DNA from 4 places in the Pseudomonas sp. NPDC079086 genome. Region 1 is predicted to be linked to each of the others. Evidence: riboswitches for the same ligand, from Rfam matches in the RefSeq annotation. Region 1 holds a riboswitch; each other region holds the start of a gene.

What was found. Region 1 has a riboswitch for cobalamin ahead of cobW (cobalamin biosynthesis protein CobW). Riboswitches for the same ligand answer to the same signal wherever they lie in the genome.
Region 2: another riboswitch for cobalamin. It lies ahead of ACIGEK_RS18275 (TonB-dependent receptor domain-containing protein); the one in region 1 lies ahead of cobW (cobalamin biosynthesis protein CobW).
Region 3: another riboswitch for cobalamin. It lies ahead of cobO (cob(I)yrinic acid a,c-diamide adenosyltransferase); the one in region 1 lies ahead of cobW (cobalamin biosynthesis protein CobW).
Region 4: another riboswitch for cobalamin. It lies ahead of ACIGEK_RS07420 (energy-coupling factor ABC transporter permease); the one in region 1 lies ahead of cobW (cobalamin biosynthesis protein CobW).

What each region holds. Positions count from the first base shown of each region.
Region 1 is NZ_JBITTY010000001.1:738,753-746,703, forward strand. Features, by position in the region: gene ACIGEK_RS03575 (hypothetical protein) at 444-692, shown strand; gene ACIGEK_RS03580 (YoaK family protein) at 717-1,478, shown strand; gene cobM (precorrin-4 C(11)-methyltransferase) at 1,499-2,254, opposite strand; gene ACIGEK_RS03590 (cobalamin biosynthesis protein) at 2,251-2,694, opposite strand; cobalamin riboswitch at 2,781-3,017, shown strand; gene cobW (cobalamin biosynthesis protein CobW) at 3,117-4,172, shown strand; gene cobN (cobaltochelatase subunit CobN) at 4,179-7,913, shown strand.
Region 2 is NZ_JBITTY010000004.1:40,049-47,999, reverse strand. Features, by position in the region: partial or broken gene ACIGEK_RS18285 (carboxyl transferase domain-containing protein) at 1-438, shown strand, start outside; gene dxs (1-deoxy-D-xylulose-5-phosphate synthase) at 615-2,513, shown strand; cobalamin riboswitch at 2,580-2,796, shown strand; gene ACIGEK_RS18275 (TonB-dependent receptor domain-containing protein) at 2,896-4,767, shown strand; gene ACIGEK_RS18270 (cobalamin-binding protein) at 4,833-5,630, opposite strand; gene ACIGEK_RS18265 (MFS transporter) at 5,630-6,046, opposite strand; gene ribA (GTP cyclohydrolase II) at 6,043-6,663, opposite strand; gene ACIGEK_RS18255 (TIGR02281 family clan AA aspartic protease) at 6,784-7,431, opposite strand; gene ACIGEK_RS18250 (substrate-binding periplasmic protein) at 7,449-7,951, opposite strand, start outside.
Region 3 is NZ_JBITTY010000002.1:627,478-635,428, reverse strand. Features, by position in the region: gene ACIGEK_RS12485 (C40 family peptidase) at 48-662, shown strand; gene ACIGEK_RS12480 (C40 family peptidase) at 823-1,347, shown strand; partial or broken gene ACIGEK_RS12475 (O-methyltransferase) at 1,374-2,037, shown strand; gene ACIGEK_RS12470 (hypothetical protein) at 2,053-2,373, shown strand; gene ACIGEK_RS12465 (alpha/beta hydrolase) at 2,519-3,703, shown strand; gene ACIGEK_RS12460 (MliC family protein) at 3,810-4,403, shown strand; cobalamin riboswitch at 4,471-4,696, shown strand; gene cobO (cob(I)yrinic acid a,c-diamide adenosyltransferase) at 4,806-5,417, shown strand; gene ACIGEK_RS12450 (cobyrinate a,c-diamide synthase) at 5,417-6,721, shown strand; gene bluB (5,6-dimethylbenzimidazole synthase) at 6,718-7,365, shown strand; gene cbiB (adenosylcobinamide-phosphate synthase CbiB) at 7,362-7,951, shown strand, end outside.
Region 4 is NZ_JBITTY010000001.1:1,589,969-1,597,919, reverse strand. Features, by position in the region: gene amn (AMP nucleosidase) at 1-937, opposite strand, end outside; gene ACIGEK_RS07430 (DUF3703 domain-containing protein) at 1,021-1,347, opposite strand; gene ACIGEK_RS07425 (hypothetical protein) at 1,455-2,198, shown strand; gene ACIGEK_RS07420 (energy-coupling factor ABC transporter permease) at 2,203-2,883, opposite strand; cobalamin riboswitch at 2,937-3,145, opposite strand; gene ACIGEK_RS07415 (acyl-CoA dehydrogenase family protein) at 3,249-4,901, opposite strand; gene ACIGEK_RS07410 (TetR/AcrR family transcriptional regulator) at 4,898-5,551, opposite strand; gene ACIGEK_RS07405 (7TM diverse intracellular signaling domain-containing protein) at 5,671-7,951, opposite strand, start outside.

The DNA.
Region 1 (7,951 bases):
AACGTCGCCGCGGAGCTGCTCTCCTTCGCAACGCTCACCCTTACCCGCAGAGATGGGCTACCCCCTCATCCTGCTATCCCTAGTCTGCGATTCCACCAGCATATCTGGATGAGGCAGGCCGAATAGTGGAGCTAGATTGCGCTAGCTAGTCCGTTTCGTTGCCCTGAGAAACTAGAGCTGGCAAGTGTAGAGGGAGGCCAAAAATGGCTTCCCTCTACAAGCCCCGTCACCACTGTGTTTCCGGCAAAAGGATGAAACTTTATTTCCATATTTTAGGCCATGGCGAACGGCCTTGCCGCAAATTGGATGATACTTTAACGTCCCATACTGATTTCCATCTCGGTACAACCCCGTCCTAGGCCTTCAGCAGATTGATTTCTATCTAATTGGTTTATAAGTATTTTATAGAATTTTTGAAGCTTGATAACGAAGCTTTAAATTGGATGAAACTTTATTTTCATCCCACACGTGAAGATATAAAAAGTAAGCAGGCGCAGGGTGTGGTCTTTGATACGCACATCATCGCCAACCCGGCCAATACCCGGGAATGGATCGTGCTATTGAAGAAGGGCGCGGGCACCAGCTTCTTTCTGGTTGATGACCAAGAGCAGGTGGAGTCCTTCGCCGACCTCAATGACCTGATCGAAGAGTTGCGCTTACTCGGCATCAAAGGCACAGAGATTCATCTCTAACAGGCTGTAAACCAGGGTCACCCAATGCCCATTCGTTATGCGAGAAGTCTGACCGGCCGCACTCGCAGTGCGGCTGCCAACCGGCATCTTGGGTTTACCCTGGCTTTTGTTGCCGGGGCGATCAATGCCGGCGGATTTCTTGCCGTGCAGCAATACACCTCGCACATGACCGGCATTGTCTCGGCAATGGCCGATAACATCGCTCTGGGCGCGTATGAGCTGGTCTGGGGTGGCCTCGGCGCGGTGCTGTCGTTTCTTCTTGGCGCGGCGTGTTCGACGGTGATGATCAATTACTCACGGCGGCGGCATCTGCACAGCGAATACGCCTTGCCGCTGCTGCTTGAGGCCGTGTTGCTGCTGTGTTTTGGCTTTTTGGGCACGGCAATGGCGCAGATTACCGGCCTGTTTGTGCCGCTGACGGTGATGCTGCTGTGTTTCATCATGGGCCTGCAGAACGCGCTGATCACCAAGCTTTCCAACGCCGAAATCCGCACCACGCATATCACCGGGATCATCACTGACATCGGCATCGAGCTGGGCAAGCTGTTCTATTGGAATCGCACGCGCGGGCCTGAAATAGCCCGGGTGATGGCCGACCGTCAGCGGTTGCGGGTGCTCAGCTTGTTAGCGCTGTACTTCTTCCTCGGTGGGGTGATCGGCGCACTGGGTTTCAGCTACCTGGGGTACATCGCCACCGTGCCGCTGGCCTTGCTGCTGGTGTTGCTGGCCTGCGTGCCGGCGCTGGATGACCTGCTGTTACTCGCACGGAGGGCGCTACGTCGCTGAAGTCGATCGGTTGGTTACGCTCAAGCGTCTGACGACCTGAACAGATGGCGATGCTCGGCGTTATACAGCGCCGAGTCGGCGAACTGTTCGGCGTGCAGCACGCGGCCGACGAGGATCAGTGCAGTACGGCGAAAGCCCTTGGCGCGCACCTGCTCCTCGATGGTGGCGAGGGTGCCACTGACCCAATCCTGATCCGGCCAGCTGGCCCGGTGCACCACAGCAATCGGACAGTCCGCGCCGTAGTGCGGCAGCAACTCAGTGACTATCTTGCTCAGATGTACCACGCCGAGGTGAATGGCCATGGTCGCGCCGTGGCGCGCCAGATCACTCAGCTGCTCACCCGCCGGCATCTCCGACTTGCTCGCATAGCGAGTGAGAATCAGCGTCTGTGCCACCTCGGGCAGGGTCAGTTCGCTTTCCAGCAGGGCGGCGCAAGCAGCGGTCGCAGTGACGCCGGGAATGATCTGGAAAGGAATTTCCAGCCGACGCAGGTGGCGGATCTGTTCGCCAATCGCGCCATACAGCGACGGGTCGCCGGAATGCACGCGGGCCACGTCCTGGCCTTTGCCGTGCGCCTGGGCAATCAGCTCGATAATTTCATCCAGGTGCAGTTCAGCGGTGTTCACCACCTGCTCAGCGCTATGGCCTTCCAACACCGCTGCCGGTACCAGCGAGCCGGCGTAGAGAATCACCGGGCAGCTGCGCAGCAGGCGCTGGCCCTTTACGGTGATCAGCTCGGGGTCGCCGGGGCCGGCACCGATAAAGTAGACGGTCATGACAAATCCTTGGGTGCAATCGACGCCAGCGCGCAGGTGGCACTGGCATTACGGGTTTTGCCGCCGAGCAGGCGGACAGGTTGGCCGCCCAGGCGTTCGGCCAGCGCCTGGGCGCAGGGTTCGGCGACGGCCGGGCTGCCGGTGACGGCCAGAGTAAGTGCGCAAGCTTGAACGAGGTTTTGATAGGGCAGCAGCTCTTCAGGGCTGAAACAGATCAGCTGCAGGCCGAGATGTTCGGCCAGCGCCTGCAGGCCCGGTTCGTCACGCTTGTGCGTGATGCTCGCCAGCCCCGCCAAGTTATCCACATTAAGACCATGCGCCTGCAAACTGTGCAGCAGCAGGCTGAGCAAATCTTCCACACTGCAGCCGCTGCGACAGCCCAGCCCAGCGACTACCTGAATGGCGGCAGCGGGGCGGCTAGGGGCGTTACTGGGGATCATCTGCGGTGCTCGATGTGTGCGGCGGCGTAGCTCACCATGGCGGCCGGCAGTGGTCAACTGCGATTGACCGGCCGCCGTGGCCTGCGTAGCCTTGGCGCGTTCGAGGTTCTTCGCGGCTCTGCCGCTGAAGCTAAGAGGGAACAAGGTGAATGCCTTGGCTGCCCCCGCAACTGTAAACGACTCGTCCCCTTGCGTTGTTCTGCCGCCCAAGCGCTGCAGCACAACAGCCACTGCGTAAACGCGGGAAGGCGAAGGGGGTAGCCGGCGTATCTACGCCAGCCCGGTCGTGAGCCAGGAGACCTGCCTCGTCACGTTTTCGACAACCGGGCGGGGTGATCCGGTGGTGTTGGCTGACGCCCCGTGGCTGTCATGTCTGTGCCGCCTCCTGCTCGTCTTTCTTTCGACGCTATGCAGGACTCGCCATGAAAACCCTCGGCAAACTTCCCGTCACCATCGTTACCGGCTTTCTCGGCGCCGGTAAAACCACCTTGCTCCGGCATATGCTTGGCCACGCTGACGGGCGGCGCATTGCGGTGATCGTCAATGAATTCGGCGAGCTGGGCATCGACGGAGAAATCCTCAAACAGTGCTCCATCGGTTGTAGCGAAGAAGAAGCCAACGGCCGCGTCTTTGAGCTGGCCAACGGTTGCCTGTGTTGCACCGTGCAAGAAGAGTTCTTCCCGGTGATGCGCGAGTTAGTGGCGCGCCGTGGCGAACTCGACCATATCCTTATCGAAACCTCCGGTCTGGCCCTGCCCAAGCCGCTGGTGCAGGCCTTTAACTGGCCGGAAATTCGCAACGCCTGCACGGTGGATGCAGTGATCACTGTGGTCGATAGCCCAGCTGTGGCCGCTGGTACTTTCGCTGCCTTCCCTGACCAGGTCGATCAGCAGCGCAAGCTTGATCCGAATCTCGACCATGAATCGCCGCTGCACGAGCTGTTCGCGGATCAGCTGGCCAGCGCTGATCTGGTGATCCTCAATAAAGCCGACCTGCTCGACGCCGCCACCCTGGCGGCGGTGCGCGCCGAAGTGGCGGAAGAGCTGCCGCCAGCGGTGAAAATTATCGAAGCCCACGGCGGCGAACTGCCGCTGGACGTACTGCTGGGCCTCAACTGCGAAACCGAGCTGCACATCGATGCGCGCAAAACCCACCATGACCTGGAAGGGCATGAAGAGCACGATCACGACGAATTCGACTCGTTCCACGTGGAACTACCGGAGGCCGAGGAAGCGCGTTTGCTGGGCGCACTGAAGGACGTGGTCAGCAAACACGGCATTCTGCGCATCAAGGGTTTCGCGGCGATTCCCGGCAAGCCGATGCGTCTGCTGCTGCAAGGCGTTGGCCAGCGCTTCGACAAACACTTCGACCGCGCCTGGCAGGCTGACGAAGTGCGGGTCAGCCGCTTGATCGTGATCGGTCAGCAGCTTGATCAGGCTGTCATCAGCGCTGAATTGCAGGCGGCATTGGCGAACTAAGCCCCCATGCATCTAATCCGCACCCAGCCCGGCAGCCAAGTACCGGTCGACAGCATCGCCGACCTCGGCCAGACACCGGCCGAGCTGGTGATTCTCTGCACCGGCGATTCGCAGCTGTCGTTACTGGCCGAGGTGGCGCGGCAGTTACCCGAGGATTACCCGAGCCTGCGCCTAGCCAGTCCGGCGCAGTTGAGTAATCACGCCTCGGTGGACCTCTACGTCGAGCAGGTGCTGCAGCATGCCAAGGTCATCCTGATTGCCGTGCACGGCGGCGTCAGTTACTGGCGCTACGGTATTGAGCGTTTGGTTGAGCTGGCCGAGCGCGGTGCGCGGGTGATCATGGTGCCCGGCTGCGACAACCCTGACCCCGAGCTGATGGGCTTGAGCACTGTGCCGCAGGCTGAGGCCGAGCGGCTTTGGCAGTTCCTCCGTCAGGGCGGCGCGCAGAATGCGCGGCAGCTGTTTAACTGCATCGCCAGCCAGTGGCTGCAGCGTGACTATGTCTGGGGCGAGCCGCAGCCGTTGCCGCGCGTGGGCCTCTATCACCCGCAGCAGGCCAGCGCGGTTTTGGCCGACTGGCAGGCTAATTGGCAAGCGACTGCGCCGGTGGTGGCGCTGCTGTTTTATCGCACCCAAGTGCAGGCGGCGAACACCGGCTTTATCGATGTGTTCTGTCAGCGCCTGCAGGCTCAAGGCCTCAACCCGCTGCCGATTGCCGTGGCCAGCCTCAAGGAGGCCGCCTGCCTGGCCCAGGTCGAAACCTGGCTGGACGACACCGGCACGGCGCTGATCATCAACACCACCGCCTTCGCCTTGTCCAACCCGGAAGCACCGAGCGAGCGACCTTTCCGCCGCGATATCCCGGTACTGCAAGCCATTTGCTCGCTGGATAACCATGAGCAATGGCAAGCCAGCGCCCAAGGCCTGGGTTCGCGCGACCTGGCTATGCATGTCGTGTTGCCCGAGCTGGATGGCCGCCTGATTACCCAGCCGATCAGCTTCAAGGGCCTGGCCTGGCGCAGTGAGCGCAGCCAGAGCGATGTGGTGTGTTATCAGCCGCATTTAGCCGGGATGGATTTTGTCGCTGAGCTGGCGCGCAACTGGATCGCCCTGGCCGACAAGGCCAACGCCGACAAACGCATCGCCCTGGTGCTGGCCAACTACCCGACCCGCGATGGGCGCATCGGCAACGGCGTCGGTCTGGACACCCCGGCGGCGGCGCTGAATATCCTCCGTGCACTCGAACAGCAGGGCTATCCGGTGGAGGGCTTGCCCGACAGCGGCACCGCGCTGATCCACCAGCTGCTCGGCGGCGTGACCAATGATCTGGAGATGCTCGACGCACGACCCTGCGCGCAGAGCCTGGCGCTGGAGGACTATCTGGCGTTTTTCCACAGCCTGCCGGCGGCCAACCAGCAGGCGGTGCGTGAACGCTGGGGCGAGCCGCAGAGTGATCCGATGTTCCGAGGCGGGCGGCTGATGATTGCCGGCCTGCGTTTCGGCCTAGCCTTTGTCGGCATCCAGCCGGCGCGCGGTTATCAGCTGGATGTGGCGGCGGTGTATCACGATCCCGATCTGGTGCCGCCGCACGGTTATCTGGCGTTCTACTGCTGGCTACGCCGGGCCTTTGCTTGCGACGCGGTGATCCACGTCGGCAAGCACGGCAATCTGGAATGGCTGCCGGGCAAGAGTGTCGGCCTGTCTGAGCAGTGCTGGCCGAGCGCGATTCTCGGCCCGCTGCCGAATATCTACCCGTTTATCGTCAACGATCCGGGCGAGGGCGCGCAGGCCAAGCGGCGCACCCAGGCGGTGATCATCGACCACCTGATGCCGCCGCTGACGCGCGCCGAAAGCTACGGCCCGCTGCGTGATCTGGAACGTCTGGCCGACGAGTATTACGAGGCCAGCCAGCTCGACCTGCGCCGCGCCGCCGAGCTGCGTGGCGAGATTCTGCTCAAGGTGCGCGAGGCCAGCCTGGATCGCGAACTGGGCCTGCAACTCAACGAAGACCCCAACAGCTGGCTGCCGCAGCTCGACGCTTATTTGTGCGACTTGAAGGAGTCGCAAATCCGCGATGGCCTGCATGTATTTGGCGAATCACCGGCCGGCAGCCTGCGCCGCGATACCCTGCTGGCGCTGCTGCGCATTCCCCGTGGCGACGGCCAGGGCGGCAATGCCAGCCTGCTGCGCGCCTTGGCCAGCGATCTGCAATTGGCCTTCGACCCGCTCGACTGCGACATGGCCGCGCCTTGGCAAGGCCCGCGTCCGGCGCTGTTGGCAGGGTTAAGCGATGAGGCCTGGCGCAGCGCCGGCGATACCCGCGAGCGTTTGGAATTGCTGGCGCTGCGCCTGATCGATAGCACAGATTGCGAAGCCGTGGGTGCGCTCAGTAGCCAGGTACTGCAGCGTTTGCGTGAGCAGATTGCGCCACTGCTGGATGCCTGCGGCGCTGCTGAGATGCACGGCCTGTTGTCGGCTCTGGATGGGCGCTTCGTCCCGGCCGGGCCGAGTGGCGCGCCGAGTCGCGGGCGTCTGGATGTGCTGCCCACTGGGCGCAATTTCTACAGCGTTGATGTGCGCAACCTGCCCACGCCGACGGCTTGGCGCATCGGCGTGCAAGCGGCGGATCGTCTGCTTGAACGGCATTTGCAGGATCACGGCGACCACCTGCGCCAACTCGGCCTGTCGATGTGGGGCACGGCGACCATGCGCACCGGCGGTGATGACATGGCTCAAGCGCTGGCCCTAATGGGCGTGCGCCCGGTGTGGCAGGCCGGCAGCCAGCGCGTTGAACGCTTCGAAGTGCTGCCATTGACGCAACTCGGCCGCCCGCGCGTGGACGTGACCTTGCGCGTGTCCGGCTTCTTCCGCGATGCCTTTAGTAACCTGATTCGCCTGTTCGATGATGCCGTGCAGGCGGTGGTCGATCTCGATGAGCCAGAGGACATGAACCCGCTGTCGGTCCGGGTTTGGCGTGAATCCCTGACTCTGCAGGACAGCGGCCTGGACGAAGTCGAGGCGCGTAAGCAAGCCGGCTGGCGAGTGTTCGGCTCCAAGCCGGGGGCTTATGGCGCGGGCGTGCAGAACGCCATCGACGAGCGCTTGTGGCAAACCCGCGAGGACCTCGCCGAGGTCTACCTGAACTGGGGCGGCTACGCCTACGGCAAACACAGTGAAGGCACCCCGGCGCGGGCGCAGTTCGCCGAGCGCCTGGAGCAGATGCAGGCGGTGCTGCACAACCAGGACAACCGCGAGCACGACATCCTCGACTCCAACGACTACTACCAGTTCCAGGGCGGAATGCTGGCGGCGGTGGAAACCCTGCGCGGGGCCAAGGTGGCCAGCTACCACGGCGACAACAGCCAGCCGGATACGCCGCGCATCCGCACCCTGAAGGAAGAGCTCAACCGCGTGGTGCGCGCCCGTGCGGCCAACCCCAAGTGGATCGAGGGTATGAAGCGCCACGGCTACAAGGGTGCGTTCGAGCTGGCCGCGACCATCGACTACCTGTTCGCCTTCGACGCCACCAGCGAACTGGTCGACGACCACCAATACGCGCTGCTCACCGACGCCTATTTGCTCGACAAAAGTACCCGCGACTTTATCCAGCAACACAACCCCGGCGCCCTGCAAGACATCATCGAACGCCTGCTCGAAGCACAGCAGCGCGGCCTCTGGCAGGCGCCGGGCGAGTACCGTGATGTGCTGGAAAATCTGCTGATTGATAGCGAAGAATCGTAGGGTGGATGGCGCTTTATCCATCCACCAAAACACCGTCA
Region 2 (7,951 bases), on a different contig from region 1:
AAACAGGCCACGGTGCGCCACGTGTCGCGCATGTTCGTTGCCGCCGCCAGCCTGACGGTGCCGTTTTTCACCGTGGTGCTGCGCAAGGGTTATGGCCTCGGCGCGCAAGCCATGGCCGCCGGCAGCTTCCATTCGCCGCTGTTTACTATCGCCTGGCCCAGTGCCGAGTTTGGTGCGATGGGCCTAGAAGGTGCCGTGCGTCTGGGTTTTGCCAAGGAGCTGGCGGCTATCGAAGAGCCCGACGCGCGCCAGCAGCTGTTCGACAAGCTGGTGGCCAAGGCTTACCAGAACGGCAAGGGCATCAATATGGCCAGCTTTCTGGAGATCGATGCGGTCATCGACCCGGTGGAAACCCGCGCCTGGCTGCTACGCGGGCTAAATGCCGCACCCCGCTCCGCGCCTCGCGAAGGCAAGAAGCGCACAGTGGATACCTGGTAGAGGGCAGCAATCCGTAGGCTGGGTGACAGCCCTTCACCGTGCCCGATGGGTTAGCACCTATGCAGCCCCATCCGTCCTACGAATTCATTGGTTGCGGCCTGGCCGAAGCATGTTTGGGCAGTTTCCGGCGCATCGGGTAAACTGCCGCATCTTTTACACCTATAACGATCTGCCTGATGCCGACGACCTTCCACGAGATTCCCCGTGAGCGCCCGCTGACGCCCATTCTAGACCGCGCCAATACGCCGGACGAGCTGCGCCGCCTGGGCGAAGCCGAGCTGGAAACCCTGGCCGACGAGCTACGCGAATACCTGCTGTATACGGTCGGGCAGACGGGCGGGCATTTCGGCGCAGGTCTGGGCGTGATCGAACTGACCGTAGCCCTGCATTACGTCTTCGACACCCCGGACGACCGCCTGGTATGGGACGTCGGCCATCAGGCCTATCCGCACAAGATCCTCACTGGCCGCCGCGAGCAGATGGGCAGCCTGCGGCAGAAGGATGGCATCGCCGCCTTCCCGCGCCGCTCAGAAAGCGAATACGACACCTTCGGCGTTGGCCACTCCAGCACCAGCATTAGCGCGGCCCTGGGCATGGCCATTGCCGCGCGCATTCAGGGCAGCAAACGCAAGGCCGTGGCAGTCATCGGCGACGGCGCCCTGACCGCCGGCATGGCCTTCGAGGCGCTGAACCACGCCAGCGACGTCAGCGCCAACATGCTGGTGATCCTCAACGACAACGACATGTCGATCTCCAAGAACGTTGGCGGCCTGTCCAACTACCTGGCCAAAATCCTCTCTAGCCGCACTTACGCCAGCATGCGCGAGGGCAGCAAGAAGATCCTCTCGCGCCTGCCAGGCGCCTGGGAGATCGCGCGCAAGACCGAAGAACATGCCAAAGGCATGTTGGTGCCCGGTACCCTGTTCGAAGAGCTGGGCTGGAACTATATCGGCCCGATCGACGGTCACGACCTGCCGACTTTGCTCGCCACCCTGCGTAATATGCGCGACCTCGACGGCCCGCAGTTTCTGCATGTGGTAACCAAGAAGGGCAAGGGCTTTGCCCCAGCCGAAGCTGACCCGATTGGCTATCACGCGATCACCAAGCTGGAGCCGATCAACGCGCCAGCAGCGCAACCCAAGCAAGCCTCTGGGCCGAAATACTCCAGCGTATTTGGCCAATGGCTGTGCGATATGGCCGCGGCAGACCCGCGCCTGGTCGGCATTACTCCGGCAATGAAGGAAGGCTCGGATCTGGTGGCGTTCAGTGAGCGTTATCCCGAGCGCTATTTCGACGTGGCCATCGCCGAACAACACGCCGTAACCCTGGCCGCCGGCATGGCCTGCGATGGCGCCAAGCCCGTAGTGGCGATCTACTCGACCTTCCTGCAGCGCGCCTATGACCAGCTGATCCACGATGTGGCGGTGCAGCACCTTGATGTGCTGTTCGCCATCGACCGCGCGGGCCTGGTCGGCGAAGACGGCCCGACCCACGCCGGTAGCTTCGATATTTCCTACCTGCGCTGCATCCCCGGCATGCTGGTGATGACGCCGAGCGATGAAAACGAGCTGCGCCGCATGCTTACCACCGGCCACTTGTTCGACGGTCCGGCGGCGGTGCGCTACCCGCGCGGCAGTGGCCCTAATGCGGCTATCGAAGCAAGCTTGAAGCCACTGGAAATCGGCAAAGGCATCGTCCGCCGCCAAGGCAGCAAAGTCGCCTTGCTGGTATTCGGCGTACAACTGAGCGAAGCACTTAAGGTCGGTGAAAGCCTGGATGCAACGGTCGTGGATATGCGCTTTGTCAAACCCTTGGACGAGACCTTGGTGCGCCAACTGGCAGCCAGTCACGAGTTGCTGGTGACGATTGAAGAGAACTGTGTGATGGGCGGTGCCGGCAGTGCGGTCAACGAATTCCTCGCCCACGCGGGTATCCTCAAGCCAATGCTGAATCTGGGCCTGCCGGACTACTACGTCGAGCACGCCAAACCAGCGCAGATGCTTGCCGAATGCGGTCTGGATGCACCCGCTATAGAAGCAGCCATCCGCGCGCGCCTCGCCAGCCTTCCAGCATGAATACCGCTCATCCAGAGCTGAGTCAGACTTGCTTGTAATTCATCCAACCGCGCATTAAGGTGCGCGGCGTTTTACTTCTGCCAAGGTTCGCCACTTCCGAAAGAAGCGGCGTTAAACGGGAAGCCGGTGCGCTCATGAAGAGCCAACCCGGTACTGCCCCCGCAACGGTAATCGACCACAGATCAGGATCTGTACGCCGCCTCACGCGCCACTGGGTCATTCCGGGAAGGCGAGGCCGCGCTAGTCGAGAGTCCGGAGACCGGCCTTGCTGGATGTGACTGGTGTTGCGGAGGGCATCACCGTCAAGCTCAGGCTGCGTCCGCGCGCCCGTTCTTGCACCTGCCCTTCTCAAAAGCCGTTCGACCTTTTGAGGATTCTCTACGTGAAATTGTCCCGCCTTGCCCTGGCTGTGGCGCTGCTGCCGCTGACTGCCCATGCTGACCCACTCGAAGTGCAGCCACTGGTTGTGACCTCCGGGCGACATGCCGAACCGATCAAGCAGGCGACCGCCGCAACCACGGTATTTACCCGCAAGGACATCGAACGCCTGCAAGTGCGCAGCGTGGCAGAGCTGCTTGAGCGGGTGCCCGGCGTCAGCGTCAGCCGTACCGGCGGCGCGGGCAGCCAGACCGGCCTATTCGTGCGTGGCACCTCAACTGCGCAAACCCTGGTTTTGGTAGACGGCCAACGCATCTCTGCCGCGTCCAGCGGCACCAGCAGCCTGGAATTTCTCAGCCCGGAGCAGATCGAACGCGTTGAAGTCGTACGCGGCGCACGCTCGGCGCTGTATGGCTCGGATGCCATCGGTGGCGTCGTGCAGATTTTCACCCGTCAAGGCAGCGGTGATGGACTCAAGCCCTATGTGCGCTTTGGCGCCGGCAGCAATCAGACCTTCGAGCGTAGCCTTGGCGTGTCCGGCGGTGACGCGCAAACCCGCTTCAGCCTGGGAGCGGCTCTCGATGAAACCCAAGGGATTGATGCCACACGCGATAACTTCGGCGCCAACGGCGATAACGATGCCTACCGCAATAAATCGCTGAGCCTGAACCTCTCGCACCGATTCAATGACGATCTGAAAATCGGCTTCAGCGCCATCGACCAACGCGGCCAGGCCGAGTTCGAAGACATCTTCAGCACCTCACTGCCCAGCACAGACTTCCAGCTCAGCAGCCTGTCCAGCTACATCGATGCCAACTTCAGCGAAGTCTGGAATAGCCGCCTGGAAATTGGCCACAGCGAAGATAAGCGCGACACCGGTAACGACCAGCCTCAGGCCAGCGCTGACTCGTTCTACAGCTTCAACACCTATCGCGACTCGGCCAATTGGGTAAACACCCTGACTCTCAACGAGCGACACCAAGTGCTGCTGGGCGCCGACTGGTATGAAGATCGTCTGCGTAGTAACACGGACTTTGTCGAGGACTCGCGCTGGAATCAGGCGGCATTTATTCAGCACCGCTACAACGCCGAATACTTCTCGACCGAACTGGGTCTGCGCCATGACAAAAACCAGCAGTTCGGCAGCGAGAACAGCTGGAACGCCGCGTTGACTGTGCCATTCAACAACGACAACGATTTGATTCTGTCCTACAGCGAAGGCTTTCGCGCACCGACCTTCAACGACCTGTACTACCCCGACTTCTGTTTCGGCGGCTTTTGCTCAGCAAGCGCTAACCCCGACCTAAAGCCAGAAACGTCGAAAAGCTACGAAGCCCAGTGGCGCAGCCGCTACAGCGAAAGCGGCGCGCTGGAACTATCGCTGTATCGTATCGACCTGCAGGACGCGATTGTTCTCGACCAGAACTTTATTCCGCAGAACGTGCAGACCGCTCGCATCAATGGCTTCGAGGCAGCCATAAAACAGGAGCTGTATGGCTGGCAGGGCAACCTCGCACTCGCACTGATCGATCCACGGGATCGCGACACTGGCCACACCCTCGCACGCCGCGCCAAGCGCACGCTGAGCCTGGACTTGGATCGCCCCTTCGGTGAGTTTGCAGTAGGAGCCAGTTGGCGCGCGGTCAGTGGCCGCTATGACGATGCCGACAACACCCGTGAGCTGAGCGGTTACGGCCTGCTTAGCCTGCGCGGAAAATGGCAGGCTACCGAGGAAGTGGCCTTCGACCTGAAACTGAACAACCTGTTCGATAAGGATTATGCCGAGGCGACTTACAGCACAACTAACGGACGCTTCGGCTACAACAATGAAGGCCGCACCGCGTTGTTTGCTGTGACCTGGACACCTCAGCTTTGAGCCATCAACCAAACGCTCAATAGACTGACCCCAAGACAGAACCCCGCCATAGCGCGGGGGTTTTCTTAGTGAGCGCGGCTCAACACCTCACATAACCGCTCCACCGCCGCCAGCATCTGAAAGCTCGGCCGCTCCAGGCCTGCATCCGGTACCCGCCACAGTTGCTTACGCTCGACTGCGACCACGCCAGGCCAGATGCGCCAGGCATCCAACTGCTCCTGCGTGCCAGCCAGGATCACCTCGGGGTTCGCTTGCAACACCGCCTCGACGCTGACCTGCGGCGCAGGCAAGGTGAGCTCGGCAAAGATATTCTCGGCACCGCAGATACTCAGGGCGTCGCTGATAATCTGCTGGCCGCCGATGGTGTACAGCGGCGTATCCCAGACCTGATAGAACAGGCGCAATGGCTGTTCACGCTGATAGCGCTGACGCAGCGCGGCCAGCCCGCTATTGAATTGCTGACGCAGTTGCTGGCCCTGATCGGCACGGCCGACACGCGTGCCGATTTCGATGAAGTTCTCAGCCAGGTCAGCCAGCTTGCGTGGCTCAACAACCAGCAGGGGAATACCCATACGTTGCAGCTGCTGACGTTGCGCACGGCTGATGCTGTCAGGCCAGAGCAGCACCAGATCGGGCTGCAGTTCGAGCAAGCTTTCCAGCTCAAGCTGGCCATACCGGCCAACAGAGGGTAGTTGGGCCACAGCTGCCGGACGCTCACCGCCATCGAGCAAGCCGACCAGCAGATTGCCGGCGTCCAATTCCAGCATGATTTCAGTCAGGGAAGGTGCCAGAGTCACCACCCGCTCGACCGCAGCGGCAGGCAATGCCAGCAACAACAGCAGGCAGAGGGTGATGGCGCGCATCAGCCGAGTTGGCGAGGAATGCGGTAGAGGTACAACAGAACGATGCTGGAAATCGCCAGGAGAATCAGCGGAATCGCCTCCAGGCCGGCGAATACCGCGACGGCGGCAATCCAGGCCGGCAACGCTGCACCGAGAAAGGCCAGGCGACGCACACGCGCCAACTCCAGCCAGGCATCGTGCTCATCTGCGGTATCAAGGGCTTTTTCGGTAGCCACCAGTGCACGTTTGTAGGCGCTGAACAGCGGCAGGCTGACAAACATCGAGGCCAGCCCGGCGATAAACAGTGGCATGGTCAGCAGGCCGGTTTTCTGCTCGGCACCAAACAGCAGGTTGAGCACAAACAAAGGGGCCAGGGTCACAGCCAGCTGACGCCACCACTCCAGCGCCAGTCGACGACGCACTTGACCGCGCGTCACAGGCTTTCCTCAACCTCGCCCTGGTGCAGACTGCCGAGCATATGCCCGAGCTTGCCGGCCTTGGTCGCGAGGTATTTTTTGTTATGCGGGTTGTGATCGATCTGCAGCGGCACACGGGTCGCCACCTTGATGCCCATATCGCCCAGCGCCTTGACCTTGCGCGGGTTATTGGTCATCAGCTTAAGTTGGCTGACACCCAGGTGGTCAAGCATCGGCAAGCAGATCGCGTAGTCACGCTGATCGGCGCCAAAGCCCAGGCGTTCGTTGGCCTCAACGGTATCGGCGCCGCCATCCTGCAACTCATAGGCGCGGATCTTGTTCAGCAAGCCGATGCCACGACCTTCCTGGCGCAGGTAAAGCAACACGCCACGGCCCTCATTGGCAATCGCGCGCAGCGCCGCTTCAAGCTGGAAACCGCAGTCGCAACGCAGGCTGAACAACGCATCGCCGGTCAGGCATTCAGAGTGCAAACGGCCCAGCACGGGCGCGCCATCGGCCACATCGCCAAAAGTCAGGGCAACATGTTCCTTGCCAGTGGCTTGCTCAAGGAAGCCATGCATGGTGAATACACCAAAGGGCGTAGGCAGTTGGGAGGCGGCGACAAACACGACGGACACCGGATGCTCCTAAAGAAATGGGCAGGGAAATCAGGTAGGCATTGTAACAGCAGGCCCCGACAGCCGCTTAGCCTGAATTACTGATGATAAGGATCGAGGCAACGCGAGGTTACCAAGCCGCTAGTATTTGGACTCCAACACCAGCACATCCTGCTCGACCTTCCAGCCTACTCGGCTAAGAAAGCTCATGCCGAGCAAGGCCTCGGTAGGCGAACCGCCTTCCAGCACTACGGCCTCGACACCCAGAACCTCTAGTTCACCGATCTTCACTCGGTCCAACGTCACGCGCCAACCGCGTGTCGTACCGCTAGCGGTGCTGACCTGCAACGGCGAACCTACGGCCCGATAATCAATGCCTAAACGCCGCGCATGACCATCATTCAAAGCAATAGAGCTAGCCCCTGTATCCACCAGAAACTGTACCGAATGACTATTTACTGAGCCTGTAACCCAGTAATGGCCGCCAATACCTTTGGCCACACTGAGCCGCTTCTTCTGCGCTTCGGCAAAACCTTCACTGTACTCACGACTCAGGCTGTAACTGCGCTCAACGCCATCGACACGCAACACCGCTCCACGGCTGTCGGCACTGACCACCACAACCCCGCCTGGGCCGATTTGGCCGACTTTGACCAGTTTACGTTGACCATCGACATTCAACACCGCCGCACCAGGGAACAGGCCGACAACCCGCACCTGGGTGGCCGCCATCACCCCATTACCAAGTAACAGCGGCAGGCTTAACAACAGTACTTTCAAGGCGTACATGGAACGTCTCGCACAGGTTAGTCAAACGGGTAAGGTTGCTGCCAGCGCTGAAAAATCGGGCGCAGGCTGCCATCCGCCACCAGGCTATCCATGCGCTTATCGAACAGCTCAGCCAGCGTTCGACCACGCGGGGTATCGGCAAACCCTAGGTAGACCGGCAGCTTGGTCAGCGGGGTAACACGGTAGCGATCAGGCTGACTGGCGGTGCTCAGCACATCCTCAACTTCGGTCAGGGCATCAAGATAAAAATCCACATGACCCACGCCCAGCATGCCGAGGATACCGCTACGGCGGAGCACTTCGCGGTACTGGCGCAAATTTGGCAAATAACGCTGGTATTCATAGCCACGCATCCATACCAGCCGAGACTCGCCGAGGGACTCCTGGGTGGGGATGGGTTTATCCCGCAAGCCGAGCGCGGCAATCTGGTCGGTATCGTAATACCAACGCGGATAGAACACGCCCTGCGCGACTTCATTTAGGTAAGAGCCTGCCCAGGCATCGGCAGCACCGCGCTGCA
Region 3 (7,951 bases), on a different contig from region 1:
GAAGGCATAGTCGCGCTCTTGTGAAATTCATCGACACGGTCGTGCCCATGCTCAAGCGCCTCGCACCCCTCGTGCCTATTGCACTCTCCCTGTTTCTGGCCGCCTGCGCCAACCATGCACCGCAGCAAGAGCTGGTATCACAGCCCTCTGTGTTCTCCTCGACAGAACTTGCCGAGTTTGACGAACAAGCCAAAGAAGCGGCTCTGGGTGACTTCACTGAAGACAAAGCCTACAAACTGCCACAGCTGGCTGACAGCATCCTTTCTCATGGCCTGTCGCTAGTCGGCACGCGCTATCGTTTTGGTGGTGGTTCAGTAAGCTCGGGTTTCGATTGCAGTGGCTTTATCGGTTATCTGTTTAAGGAAGAGGCCGGTATGAAGCTGCCGCGCTCAACCCGCGACATGATCAATATCGATGCACCGCTGGTGGATCGTGACGATCTCAAACCTGGTGATCTGCTGTTCTTCGCGACCAACGGCCGTGGTCGAGTAAGCCATGCGGGCATCTATATGGGCGATGACCAGTTCATCCATTCCTCCAGCAGCCGCAGTGGCGGTGTGCGGGTCGACAGCCTGGATGATCGCTACTGGAAGCGCACTTTTATCGAGGCAAAACGTGCTCTTGCACTGGCGCCGAGTGATTCGATCGTTCGTCATCCTTGAGCCCTGTTATCGGTTGCTGAGTCTCTTCAGTCGCTGCGATATATCGGTACTCCTGGCCGATCTTGATAATTTTCAACAACCTGCCAAGCAAAGCTAAAGCTTGCACTACGATGTGCAAGCCGGCAGAGTAGGGCGCATCCCGGCTCAGGATCGCTCGTCCATGACCGCTATCGCCCGTCTCAGCTTGATTGTGCTTGCCGCGCTGCTCAGTGCCTGCGCCAGCAATGCCCCCGCCCCAACCCCAAAACCTGTTGTGCATGCGCCAATCGGCAGCTTTAACGGCAATGCCGAGGATGTGCTGTTTCGCGCCCTGGGCCTGGTCGGTACGCCCTATCGCTACGGCGGCAATACCCCCGAGGGTGGCTTTGATTGCAGTGGCCTGATTGGCTATGTCTACCGCGATGCGGCTGGCATCAGTCTGCCGCGTTCGACCCGCGAACTGATCAGCATGCGCGCTCCAGGCGTCGGTCGTGATGCCCTGCAAAGCGGTGATCTGGTGTTCTTCGCAACCAATGGCGGCAGCCAGGTCAGCCACGCTGGTATCTATGTTGGCGATGGACGTTTTGTTCACGCGCCTTCTAGCGGCGGCACCGTGCGCTTGGACAGCCTGAGCAACAGCTACTGGCAACGTACCTACCTGAACGCCAAGCGCGTATTCACCCCGGAACTAGCGCGCAACCCCTGACAGTTGCCGTTTGCAGAGGGAGTGGCATGACCAACCGAACGCTCAATCTTGATTCCGACCTGTACCAATACCTGCTGGATGTCTCCCTGCGTGAAACACCGCTGCTCAAGCGCTTGCGTGAGGAAACCGCGCAGCTGAGTATGGCGCGTTGGCAGATTGCCCCCGAGCAGGGCCAGTTTATGGCCTTGCTGGTGCAGCTGACTGGGGCGCGGCGGATTGTCGAAGTCGGCACCTTTACCGGCTATAGCGCCCTCTGGCATGGCCCATGCCATGCCAGAGGGCGGTCGGCTGATTTGCTGTGATATTCCCGGCGAATACAACGCCACGGCCGAGCGCTACTGGCGCGAAGCAGGGCTCAGTGCGCGTATCGAGCAGCGTTTGGCGCCTGCGCTACAGACCCTGGCGGAGCTAGAGGCTGAAGGCCTGGCCGGCAGTATTGATCTGCTGTTTATCGACGCCGACAAAGCCAATTACCCAGCCTATCTCGAGCATGCCCTGCGCCTGGTGCGCCAGGGTGGACTGATTCTGTTCGATAACACCCTGTGGAGCGGTCGCGTGCTTGAGGATAACCCTGAGAGCGCTGACACTCGAGCGATTCAGGCGCTCAATCTGGCGCTGCGTGATGATCCGCGTATTGACCTGTCCCTGCTGCCGTTGGGCGACGGTCTGAGCCTGTGCCGTAAACGCTAAGCCTGCGCCGCCTGTATGCCTGAACCGATTCGTCTGCCCGAGCAACCCGATGCCTGCGAGCTCTGCGCTCGCGCGGCCGCTTTGACGCGCCATCATCTGATCCCCAAGGCGCTGCATAACAAGGTTTATGTGCAGAAGCGCTTCGGCAAAAGCGAGCGCATCAGCGCCACACTCTGGGTCTGCCGCGCCTGCCACAACCAGATTCACCGGCTGTTCAGCGAAAAGGAGCTGGCGCTGACCTACAACAATCGCGACAGCCTGCTAAGTGATGAGCGCCTGCGGACTTTTGTCGAATGGCTGGCCAGCAAGCCAGCGGGCTTTATGCCCAGGCATTAAATTACGGTTAGGCTTGCTGCTTGTTTGTAATGACCTTTTGACCCCTTAGTAGTGGCGACTGCCGATGACCTGTTTACGCGCGCTGTCATGTGTATGCCTTGCTCTGCTGTTGGGCGCTTGTGCTGGGCCTGCGCCGCTGATGCTGATGAACACGCCGGTTATTTATCACCAGGCTGCTATCGACCCTTTCGCCCATTTGTCGCCCGCAGAACGGGTTCCCGATGTGGCACTGTTCTACGCCACTACTCGGGCGCCAGAGGCCGCTGGATATGGTAATCGCGTCAGCTCCACCCTGCAGCTGGGCCGCGCCCAGGTGCGTTTGGGCGACCAGCAGAGCGATTGGTCGCAATTGCATTTGGCCTCGGTCAGCGAACTGCGCGAGCGTGAGCTGCCACTAAGCCTGATTGCGGCTCAGCAAACAGCGGTACTGCCGGTGCAGCGGCCGATTGATGTGCCTTTGGCGTCGCCGGTGCAGAGCTATATCGATGCGATCAACCTGGCGCTGGATAAGGCCCGCGACAAGGAAATCATTATCTATGTGCATGGCGCGAAGGTGGATTTCACCAATGCCTGTGAGCTGACGGGTGAGCTGGTGCATTTTGCCGGGAGAGACTTTGTCGGCCTGGCATTCGATTGGCCGTCACACCAGAACATTGTCAGCTATCTGCTCGGCATCGATGTCGGTCGCGCTCGTGATTCCAGCCAAGCGTTGGCGCAGTTGATCGAGCTGCTGGCGCGGCATACCGCTGTCGAGCGAATCAACCTGATCGCATACAGCGCCGGCGGGCGCGTGGCATCTCTAGCGTTGCAGGAATTCCAGAATCGTCATCCGGATTTGAATACGGCGCAGTTGCAGGAGCGTTATCGGATTGGCGCAGTGGTCTTTGCCGCAGCGGATGTCCCTGAGGAAATATTTGAAGGCCGCCTGCCTGCCATCAGTCGCGTTGCTGAGCAGGTGATGATCACTGTGTCCGATCAGGATGAGGCACTGGACTATGCGCAGCGTCTGATGCCCGGTGGCGCGCGGATTGGCAGCAGCCGGGCCGAGCAGAGCCTGCACCAATTCACACACAGGCGGCACCTAAACAATGTCACCTTACTGGATGTGTCCGGCAATAGCAGTGAGCGCGGTTTTGACATCGTCGGTCATCATTACTGGTACCGCCACCCCTGGGTCAGCAGCGATGTGATTTTACTGTTGCGTACGAATCTATCGCCGGATCAACGGGCGCTATCTGTCACCGAGCACCCGGCAGTCTGGTACATGAACACTGACTACCCACTGACGGTACGTGAAGCAACCCGGCGTGTACTCAAGGGCCAATGGTAGATGCTTTGGTCTGGCCTTAGCTGACGAAACATGCAGCTTGGCGCAAGCAGGCTGTAAGCCTGGATACGGCTATTAAAAACAAACGGATAGCGGACGAGGAGTCACCATGTTCACCCTTAAGCGTTTTGTCCTTTTGGCTCTGCTCGGCCTGCCGTTAGCGACCCTGCAGGCGGCTGAACCATCGTTCAGCTGTACCAAGGTAGCGTCTGGCAGTATTGAGGAACTGATTTGTCAGACGCCTGCTCTGGCCGAGTTCGACCAGAAAATGGCGAGTGTTTATCAGCAGGCTTCGGCCAAGGCCGCGAACCAGCATCCACCGGTACTCAAAGCTGAGCAGAGAGGCTGGATAAAAGGTCGCAATGACTGCTGGAAGGCCGCTGACCGCGAGCAGTGCGTAACCGAGAGCTATCGCCTGCGGATTACCGAATTGCAGGCGCGCTATGCGTTGCTCAAAGCTGTCGGGCCGGTGCATTTTCAGTGTGATGGCCTGCCAGCCAAGGAAGTGATCGTCACCTATTACCCCTCCGAGCCTGCGACCCTGCTGGCCGAGTTTGCCGACAGCGTGTCGTTGATGTACCAGCAGCCCGCAACCAGCGGTAGAAAATACCAGGGGTGCAATGAATCATTCTGGGAGCACCAGGGTGAGGCGGCTGTGGTGTGGGGCTACGGCTCGCCCGAGATGAAGTGTCAGGCCAAGTAACCCAGGTGGCTTAAGCCATCTGCGCTAAATGGCGCATTCGTTTGACGCTTAATCGCGAACTCTCTACCCTTCGCGCCTTGTAACAGGTGCCCCCAACGCTGTGCGTGTGCGGGGTGAAACTGGGAAGTCGGTGCGCTGTGTGTCTTTACGCCAGTTATTCCGACGCTGCCCCCGCAACGGTAAGTGAGTTAAACGTCGCAATTGCCACTGTGCTGCATGCATGGGAAGGCGCGGCTTAGAGCCTGAAGGTTCGCTCACAAGCCCGGAGACCGGCCTGTTGCAGTCCACGGCATCGCGGAGGGCGATGGCTGGCGTGTGGTTTGCGCTATGCGTAGGCCCGCGCTGTCCCTATCTCCGCATGCTTTTTCCAGCCAGATCGCCCTGTGGCGGTGGAGCAGTGCGATGACTGAATCGATTGAGCGTGACGCCCGGCACAAGGCGCGCATGGCCCGCAAGAAAGCCCTGATCGATGAAAAAATTGCCCAGGCCCAGGACGAATACGGCCTGCTGCTGGTGCACAGCGGCAATGGCAAGGGCAAGAGCAGCAGCGCCTTCGGCATGGTCGCCCGCGCCTTGGGCCACGGCCTCAAGGTTGGCGTGGTGCAATTTATCAAGGGTGCGGCCAGTACCGGCGAAGAAGCCTTCTTTCGCCGTTTTCCCGATGAAGTCAGCTACCACGTGATGGGCGAGGGCTTTACCTGGGAAACCCAGGATCGCCAACGTGATATCGATAAAGCCCGTGAAGCCTGGGCCGTGGCTGCGCAGTTGCTGAATGATTCAGCCGTTGGCCTGGTAGTGCTCGACGAGCTGAACATCGCGCTGAAATACGCTTACCTGGAACTCGACGTGGTGCTCGCCGATATCGAAGCGCGGCCGCTGCTGCAGCATGTGGTGGTGACTGGTCGTGGTGCGCTGCCGGGGATGATTGAGGCGGCGGATACCGTGACTGAAATGAGCCTGGTCAAGCATGCGTTCAAGGCCGGGGTGAAGGCGCAGAAAGGGGTGGAGTACTGATGCCCGCACGTCAATGTCCTGCACTGCTGATCGCTGCACCGGCTTCCGGCCAAGGCAAGACCACCGTAACCGCTGCCCTGGCACGGTTGCACGCGCGCCAAGGCAAGCGCGTGCGGGTGTTCAAATGTGGCCCGGACTTTCTCGATCCGATGATTCTCGCCCGCGCCAGCGGTGCACCTGTGTATCAGCTTGATCTGTGGATGGTTGGCGAGGCGGAGAGTCGCCGGTTGCTTTGGGAGGCGGCAGGTGAAGCCGACCTGATTCTGATCGAAGGGGTAATGGGCCTGTTCGATGGCACGCCCTCGGCGGCTGATCTGGCCCGGCACTTTGGCGTGCCGGTGCTGGCGGTGATCGATGGCTCTGCCATGGCCCAGACCTTTGGCGCCATGGCCCATGGTCTGGCGACCTTTCAGCCTGATTTGCCATTTTCCGGTGTGCTCGGCAATCGGGTTGGCAGCACACGGCATGGCGAGATTCTGCGTGATGCGCTGCCGGCCTCGATCCGCTGGTACGGCGCCTTGCCGCGCAGTGCCGAAGTTGGCTTGCCGAGCCGTCATCTGGGCCTGGTGCAGGCCGGCGAGCTGGCCGATCTGGATGCACGCCTGGATGCCGCTGCCGATGCCCTGGCCGCCAGTGCTGATACCCGTTTGCCGCCGCCCGTCAGCTTCGCCGCGCCGGAGCAGGCAAGGCCCGCACCCTTGCTCAAGGGGGTGCGGATTGGCGTGGCACGCGACAGTGCCTTTGCCTTTCTCTATCAGGCCAATCTCGATCTGTTGTGCGAACTGGGCGCCGAATTGAAGTTTTTTTCACCGCTGACAGACGCGCAGTTACCCGAGGTCGATAGCCTGTATCTGCCTGGCGGTTACCCGGAATTGCATCTGGCCACGCTTGAGGCCAACCAGCCCATGGCTGAGGCGATTCGTACGCACCATGCCATCGGCAAACCGATCCACGCCGAGTGTGGCGGCATGCTCTATCTGCTCGACAAACTGACCGATAAGCAAGGCGCCAGCGGGCAGATGCTTGGCTTGTTAAGCGGCGAGGCGAGCCTGCAACCACGCATGACCGCCATGGCCTTGCAGCAGGCTGAGTTGCCTGAGGGGCTGTTACGCGGCCACAGCTTTCACTACTCGGCGCTTAGCAGCGAACTGCAACCGCTGACCCGTGGCGAGTGCCCGAACTACAAACGCACCAGTGAGGCGGTCTATCGCCAGGGGCGGATGACGGCCTCCTATATTCACTTCTACCTGCCGTCCGATCCGGCTGCCGCCGCTGCGCTGTTTCTCCCTGGAGTGCCTGCATGAGTGAGCAAGCCTTTAGCCCGCTAGAGCGCGCGGCGGTGTATCGCGCTATTGCTGAGCGTCGCGATATGCGTCATTTCAGCGGCGGCGAGGTGGCTCCCGAATTGCTCGCGCGCGTGCTCGAAGCCGCGCATCAGGCCCCCAGCGTCGGGTTGATGCAGCCCTGGCGCTTTATTCGCATCACCCGCCCGGCCTTGCGTGAGGCGATTCACGGTTTGGTGGAGGAGGAGCGCGTGCGTACCGCCGAGGCTCTGGGCGAGCGCAGTGACGAATTTATGCAGCTAAAGGTCGAGGGTATTCGCGACTGTGCCGAGCTGCTGGTGGTGGCCCTGATGGAGGGCCGCGAGGCCCATGTATTTGGGCGGCGCACCTTGCCGGAAATGGACTTGGCTTCGCTGGCCTGCGCGATTCAAAACCTCTGGCTAGCGGCGCGCGCCGAAGGCTTGGGGATGGGCTGGGTGTCACTGTTCGAGCCGCTGGCCTTGGCAGATTTGCTCGCTATGCCGACCGGCAGTAAGCCGCTGGCGGTGCTGTGTCTGGGGCCGGTGACGGAGTTCTATGAGGCGCCGATGCTGGTGCAGCAAGGCTGGGCCGTGCCGCGGCCGCTCAGTGAGTTGCTGTTCGAGAACCAGTGGGGCACGCCATGAGCCTGGTGCTTAGCACCTGCGCTGGGGTCGCACTGGATGCGATTTTTGGCGAGTCCAAGGGCTGGCATCCGCTAGTGGCCTTTGGTCGTATGGCCGAGCGTATCGAGCAGCGCTTCAATCCGGCGGGCGGCGGTTGGCGCAGCCACGGCGTCAGCGCCTGGTGCCTGGCGGTGTTGCCGCTAACGTTGCTGGCTTGGCTGCTGAGCCAGATCAGCGGCTTGGGTTGGGCGGTGGAAATTCTTGCGCTGTACGCCGCTCTTGGCCTGAAAAGCCTGGGCGAACATGCCATGCCGGTAGCCCAGGCGCTGCGTCTGGGTGATTTGCGTCTGGCCCGCGAACGGGTCGGCTATATGGTCAGCCGCAATACCGCACAACTGGATGCTGCTGGGGTGGCCCGCGCGGGCAGCGAGTCGGTGCTGGAAAACGGCAGTGACGCGGTGTTTGCCGCGCTGTTCTGGTTTGTTATTGCCGGTGCGCCTGGTGTGGTGTTGTACCGCCTGAGCAATACCCTGGACGCCATGTGGGGTTATCGTAATGAGCGCTATGAGCGTTTCGGTTGGGCTGCGGCGAAGATCGACGATGTTCT
Region 4 (7,951 bases), 850 kb from region 1:
AGTGGCCAATCATCAGCCAGCAATGCGGACGCAGCACGGCCAGGTGGTCGGTGATGTTCTTGGCGTTGGACGGGCCGACGCCAATATTGACCAGGGTAATGCCGTCACCCTCCTTATCACTCTGCAGGTGATAGGCAGGCATCTGATAACGGTGCCAAACCACCGTCTCGATGATTGCCTGCATCTCGCCTTCGGCCATGCCACGCTCGATGACTACATTGCCCGGTAGCACCATGCGGGTGAAGCGCGACTCGCCCACCAGCATATCCAAACCATGGCGAATAAACTGGTCGACATAACGGTGGTAGTTGGTCAGCAGAATCCACGGCTGCACATGTCGCCAGTCGCTGCCGGTGTAATGCACCAGACGGCGCAGGGAAAAATCCACCCGCGCCGCATCGAACAGCGCCAGCGGCAGCGGGTCGGTGTTTTCCCAGTCATACAAACCATCAGCAGTGCCATCGGTGGCAGCGGAGAGGTCGGTGCTGGGGAACACCCGCGCCAGTTCGGCGGCGGTCACACCGGAGCCAGCCAGCTCGTCGCCCTGCTCAACCACATAGGGGTAAGGGATGTTCTGCTGACTGATGCCCACTTCAACCCGCACGGTGAAGTCGCTCATCAGCGGACGCAGCTGCTCCAGCAGGTACTTACGAAACGCCGCAGGGTGCGTGACGGTGATGCTGTAAGTGCCCGGCACCTGCACCTTGGCATAAGCACGCACAGTGGTCGGCACTTCGCCCTGACACAGATAGATCAGGCGCAGCTCTGGGTAACGGAACTGGCACTGCTGGGCGGCATCTGGCTTGATGCGCTCTTTCAGGTAGCGCTTGAGCGCCTGACTGAGAGCGGTGGTCGCCTGCAGGTGCAGAGCGGCCAGACGATCCACCGCTTCTTCAGCGGTTTTGGCGACAATAAAGTCATCGGAGCAAGGGTTCACAAGGCACCTTCCTGGCTGAACGTAATGGCTCTATCTTGCCCTGATCCGCCGCGTTTGCGATAGCGCGGTGTTGCCTGTGCTGGCTACTTGAGCAGCGCTTGCAGATCCTCAGGAATATCCTGAGGGGTCAGCGGACCGACGCGACGCGTACCCGGATTCCCCGAGGGTAATAGGCCTAACAACGAGCCTAGGCTACCGGGAATGCGCAGCAACTGCGCCAGCCCTTCGGCCCAGTCACGCTGGCGCCAAGCCCATGCAAGCATCCACAAATGACTGCGCAAGTGCTCGTTGAAATAACGCTGACCGAGAATATGCGCTCGCTCCAGATGGTGTAGCTCGGCGGCTGGATCAAAGCCGCACTGGGCGCGGGCCAGTTGGTATTCTTGCCAAAAGGCGTGTTCACGGGTCATGGCAACGCTCCTCGTTAAGCTGCACAGTCAGTCTGCAAGTGCGAGGCCGCCCCCAGGTCAAGCAACAACAGCTAATCTTCAACAACCCCAGTTCCTGAGGAAAACGCATGCCGCGCGCCCTGCTCACACTTGTGCTGTGCCTATTACCCAGTTTTCTGCTGGCCGACACCCTGGACGGCCACTACCTGACTACGCTGGACGGCCAGCCAGCCGAAATGCACCTGCGCAGTCAAGGCCAGCAAGTCAGCGGGGAATATATCGAGGGCGGCACGTTGCGCCTGCAGATCAGCGGCAGCTTTGACGGCCAACTGCTCAGCGCGCAGATCAGCGAACCGCAATCCGGGCAGTTGATCGCCAATATGAATGCCACCTACGCCAATGGCGTGCTCAACACCCATATCGCCGCGCGCAATCCGACTACCGGAGCAACCCTGGAACGCAAGGCGCTGTTCCACCGGCAAAACATTAGCGCTGCAGCGGCCACGCAAAGTAGCCGCCCAAGCAGCAGTGCAACACGCGACCCAGCGCTGATCGGAACCTGGATACACGAGAAAATCATCAACAGCGGCGGCGCCAATTTCGCGTCGATGACCACCCAGATGATTCTGCAACTGAGTGATGACGGCAGCGTTTCGCAATGGACGCGCAGCGTGGCAGGCGGCTCAGACTGGAACTACGACAGCCCTGGCGAGCTGCAATACAGCGGGCGCTGGCAGAGCAACAACGGCTTGCTGGAGGTGCAGATGCAAGGCCGCAGTGACTATCAGCCTGCCGCCTACTATCGCTTCAGTGACCAGTACCTGGTCACTGAGAGCAATACCGGCAAGCTGATCTGGCAGCGCCGCCGGTGATCAATCAGGCAGGCTGGTGCAGCCGCGCGTTGAACAACGGCCCACGGCTATAGGCGGACAGCGCCTTGGCGGCGGCCAGCACACCCAGATCGACCAGTGGCTCGATCAGGATCACGCTCATATAGGCCAAACCGAAGCTACCGACGGCAGCCAGGTTCTCGCCGGAGAAGCCGTTACCGTAGACCGCCCAGAAACCGACCCAGGCAACGATGCCACCCTGATAAGCCGTCGACAGCGCCAGCGCCTGCTTGTAGGAGAGGTCCACATACGCGGTGCCCGGCGCAATCAGGCGCTTGGCCAGCAGGCTGATACCCCACAGCGGTACCAGCAGCGTGGTCACGTTCATGCCGTACTGCGGCAAGTCGAACTGAGCGAACAATAGCCCCTGCAGCAACAGGCCAAGCGCCAGACCGATAGCCGTTGCCCCGGCGCCAAACAGCAGCAGCAGAGTTGAGCCGAGGATCAGGTGTACTTCGGAAACGCCAACCGCCTGATGCGGAAAGACCTCGAAGAAGCAAAACACCAACGCAGTGGTCAGCAGGCTACGTAAGGTCAGGGCAGCAATGCCGCCGTTGCTGCGTACGCTGTCGAGGGCAAGCTTGGCCGTGAGGCCAAAGGCACCCGCTGCGGTTGCATAACTGAGGAAGAGTTTGGCGCCAGTAACGACTTCTGGTTCGATGTGCATAGAGATTCCTGTACCGCGCCCACCGCGCGATGATCTGGATTGAGGGATTGGGCATCGTGCCCGGCTTCGATGGCAGGTCTCCTGGCTCACGGTTTACTACTTCGCCCGCCTTCCCAACCTTGCGGTCAGTGGCATGTGGGCGTCGCTCGCCGCTTACAGTTGCGGGGGCAGCCATGGCTTCGGTACGTGTAGCAGTACCCACCATGTTCCCTTTTCATCCGCTCGCGTAACACGCTGCGGAACCATCGGCGGCCACCTTACCCGGCCGCACGCAGAAATGACATAGCCCGGCGCAGAGGACCGGGCTCAAGGTAAAGCAGAACACTGCAATTCGCGCAAAAGCCCTTGCTAGACGGGCATACACCTCACACCAGGTGCGGCGTGCTGCGCGCCAACAACGCCTCAACTTCCACTCCGCGCGGCAAGGTGCCGTAGACACGACCACCCTGGCCGCCCAGGCGGCTGGCGATAAAGGCATCAGACACCGCCGCATTACCGGCTTCCAGCAGCAACTTGGCTTGCAGCGCCAAAGCCACGTCTTCGGTGAGTTGGCGAGCGCGGTACTGGATATCGGCGGTGTCGCGGAAATCCGCCTGCAACTTGGCAACATGCGCCTTGAGCCTTGCATCACCGTGGCCGTCGCCCAGCTCATGGAACAGCGCATCAAGCACACCTGGTTCCTTAGACAGGGCACGCAACACGTCCAGGCATTGCACGTTGCCCGAACCTTCCCAGGTGGAATTGACCGGTGCTTCGCGGTACAGGCGCGGCAGGATGGTTTCCTCGACATAACCGGCGCCGCCCATGCATTCGGCGGCCTCGTTGATCATGGCCGGCGCCCGTTTGCAGATCCAGTATTTGCCCACAGCGGTGACGAGCCGAGCGAACTTGTCTTCCTGCTCGTCGTGCGGATTATCCAGCGCCTTGCCCATACGCATGGTCAACGCTAGCGCCGCCTCACTTTCCAGGGCCAGGTCAGCCAGTACGTTCTGCATCAACGGCTGTTCGCTAAGCACGCGGCCGCCCACCTGGCGATGGGCACAGTGGTGCGCGGCCTGGGTCAGCGCCTGACGCATCAGCGCGCTGGAGCCGATCATGCAGTCGAAGCGGGTCAGCGCGACCATCTCGATAATGGTTGGCACGCCGCGGCCTTCCTCGCCGACCATCCAGGCCAGCGCGCCGCGGAACTCCACTTCGCTGGAGGCGTTCGACCAGTTGCCCAGCTTGTTTTTCAGGCGCTGGATATAGAACTCGTTACGCGAACCATCCGGACGATGGCGTGGCAGTAGAAAGCAGGTCAGCCCCTTAGCGGTATACGCCAGGGTCAGAAAGGCATCGCACATCGGCGCCGAGCAGAACCACTTATGGCCAACCAGCTCATAGGCCTGACCCGGGCCACCCAGGCCAACCGGATAAGCCCGCGTGGTGTTGGCGCGCACATCAGTACCGCCCTGCTTCTCGGTCATGGCCATGCCGATGGTCGCCCCGGTTTTCTGCTCTATCGGCAGGTTGCGCGGGTCGTATTGGGTCGAGAGGATTTTTGGCAACCACTTCTCGGCCACATCGGCCTGTAGCTTGAGTGCGGGCACGCTGGCGAAGGTCATGGTCAGCGGGCAGCCGCTACCGGCTTCGGCCTGGCTGTGCAGGTAGCTCATCGCGGCACGTGCCACCTGGGCACCGGCACGCGGGTCAGTCCAGGGCATGGACGGCAGGCCGTGTTCGATAGCGGCGCTCATCAACTGGTGGTAGGCCGGGTGAAACTCAACCAAATCAGCACGATGACCATAACGGTCATGGCTCTTAAACACCGGCTTATTTTCGTTAGCGAGAAAACCAGCGACCATCAGCTCACCGCCGGCCAGACCGCCATATACATCCAGACGCTGCTCGGCCCAGCCACCGCCAAAACGCTTGGTCCACTCTTGCAGCGGCAGGTCGACGCGGTACAGATTGGCGCCATCCAGCGACGGCACTTGATTGAACACTTCATGGGTTTCGGCGTGTTGGCTGGCGTTCATGGCTGAGGCTCCTCTTCAGGCAATGGGGCGCCCACGACGCGTAGACAAAAGGTGACTAAGGCCTGGCTGACTTCAGCCAGGCTGGGGGCGGGGTAACCGGCTTCGCGGGCCGCACGCGCTGGCGGCGACAAAGGGCCGACCAGCGCTTCGGCGATGGCGCCAACCAAGCAGGCAGCAACCAGGTTGATCTGCTGCACGCGGAATACGCCGAGCGCGGCGCCTTCCTGCAACAACTCAACGAACAGCTCCGCGTAGGCTTCGCGGTAGAACAGGCGCTGCTCGTCGACTTCCGAATCAACCGGCTCGGCGATCAGGGCAAAGGCCAAACGACGGCTGTCCCAGGCCCGCGCCGCAAAGCGCTCAAGCCCTGCGCCCAGGCGTTGCTCCGGACGACCGGTTCCGCGCATGGTGGCGGCCAACGCATCGACTTCACGCTGGCTGGCCACGGCAAACACCTCGGCTGCCAGGCTTCCCTTGCTGCTGAAGTGGCGATACAGGCTGCCAGTGGCGATGCCAACATCCTCGGCCAGCGCTTGCATGGTCAACGCCGCAAAACCGCCCTCGGCAACCCGTGCAAGCGCGGCGTCGATAATGCGCTCGCGCAGGGCTTGATCGCGATCGATACGCAGTGCAGTGGTGCGATAAGCCATGGTCTGAATCCTGATTCACTATTGATCAAGTGAATCAGGATTCAGAGTTTGGCTAAAGGGCGATTCCGGGCACAACAGCGGGCATATTGGCCAGCCGTTGGCGCATGCCACCTAAGGGATCAGGACTCGCGGCAGAGCACCCAGTCATGCAACAGATTACGCAGCTGCTCGAACTTCACCGGTTTGGCCAGGTAGTCGCTCATCCCAGCGGCCAGGCAGCGCTCGCGGTCGCCGCTGTGGCTGTGGGCGGTAATCGCCAGCACCGGCAGCAGCTGACAGCCAGGCAGGTTGCGCAGCGCGCGGCAGGTGGCGAAACCATCCATGACCGGCATCTGGCAATCCAGCAGCACCGCGTCAACGGTCGCGCTGCGCAACACTTCCAACGCTTCGGCACCGTTGTCAGCGGTACGCACCTGATATCCCAGCTTGAGCAACATGCCGCGGGTCACAAGCTGATTGATCGCGTTATCTTCGACGATCAATACCGTGCACTGCTCAGGCGCGCGCAGCGCCGGGCCGGTGGCGCGCAGCACCACTGCGGCCGGAGTGGTCATCTGCACGGGCAAGGCCAGCGGCAGCTCCAGGCGGAAACAGCTGCCCTGCCCTGGCTGGGATTCATGGCTGAGGTCGCCGCCGAGCAGGTCGACCAGTTGCCGGCAGATTGCCAGGCCAATACCCAGGCCGCCGTACTCGCGGGTCATCGAACCATCCAGCTGCTGGAAGCGCTGATACAGCTTAGCGTCGGCCGGCACCGCGAAGCCCACGCCGCTGTCGATCACCTCGATGCGTAGCGGCAAAATATCGCTGGCCGTGCCGCCACGACTGACCCTTACCCGCACCTCGCCATGCAAGGTGAACTTGATGGCGTTATCCAGCAGGCAATTGAGGCTCTGCAGCAGTTTGCTGGCGTCGCCTTCCAAGGTATCCGGCAGGCTGTCGTCCAGTTCCAGAATAAAGCGCAGACCCTTTTCTTCGGCGCGCGGCGCGTACTGCGCACGCAGGCCATCGAACAGACCGCGCAGGCTGAATGGCTCGCGCCGTGGATACAGGCGGCCCGCTTGCAGTTCGGTGAGGGCAAGAATGTCATTGACCATGCGCATCATGTCGCGGGCAGAGCTGGCGGCCGTGCGCTGGTAGTGCGCCAGTTCACCGTCGATCTCAAGCATCTGCATCAGCTCCAGCGAACCGATCACCCCATTCATTGGTGTGCGCAGCTCGTGGGTGACGGTGGCAAGGAACTCATCCTTAAGGCGGTTGCTGTTGGCCAGTTCCTGGTTGAAGGCTTCGAGCTTGAGCCCGGCCTCCTGCAGGATGCGCGTGCGCTCTTCCTTCATTGCGTTGATGCGGTCGGCCAGTGCCAGCGAGAGCAGGCCTACTTCCAGCGCCGAACCGATCTGGCTGGCGTACATGGTGAGGAACATGTTCGGCAGGTAGCCCAACACCATCAGCGTATTGATCATTCCGCCGGCGAGAAATGCAGTCCAGGCGATGATGAAATAGCGCGCCACGCGCATACCGCGCATCCAGGCGAGGATGCCCGCGCTGAAGATCACCACGGTAAAGCCCAGCGCCAGGTAGGTGGCCAAGCGCAGCGACAGGGCGTAACTGGCCGTCAGTGCCAGGGTCATCACCAGCACGCCGGAGGCCATCATCAGCAACAACGCACGATCGACCCAAGGACTGTGCTCGGCGGTATGCAGGAAGCTGCGGGCGAACTGACAGCCGAACAGCGCCGCCGCACCAATCAGGAACGGCGTGGCAGCGTTCGCCCACCAGGGGCTGTTGGGCCAGAAATATTCGATAGCCGCGCCGTTAACCGACAGCTGATAGAAGCCGAACGAGGCTATATAAAGGATGTAATACAGGTAGCTGGTGTCGCGGACGCTGAGGAAGATAAACAGGTTGTAGATCAACATCACCAGCAGCACGCCGTAGATGATACCCAACACGTAGATGCGTGCCGGCTGCTCTTCCAGATAGGCATTCGGTGCCCACAGGGTCAGCGGTGCCTGAATCGAGCCCTGGCTTTCCAGGCGCAGGTATACGCTTTGCGGTTGCGCCGGCGGCAACCTCAGCTCAAACACATAATTGTGCTGTTTGATTTCGCGACTGGAGAACGGCAAGGCATCGCCAGTGTGCTGACTCAGCTGATAACGCCCCTGTGCATTGGGCAGGAACAGCTGCACATGATCAAGCGGCGGATAAGCCAGCTCGAGTAACCAGGGCTGCGCACCTGTGGCCTGTTGCGGACGATATTCCAGATCCAGGCGCAGCCAGAACACCGAGCGCGAATAACCGGCGTTCAGTACACCTTTGTCGTGCTGACGGAAACTGGCCTGCAGGGCAGGCGAGGTGATGTCCTCGATGCTGGCATCGCCGCGAACATCCTCAAATACCGAC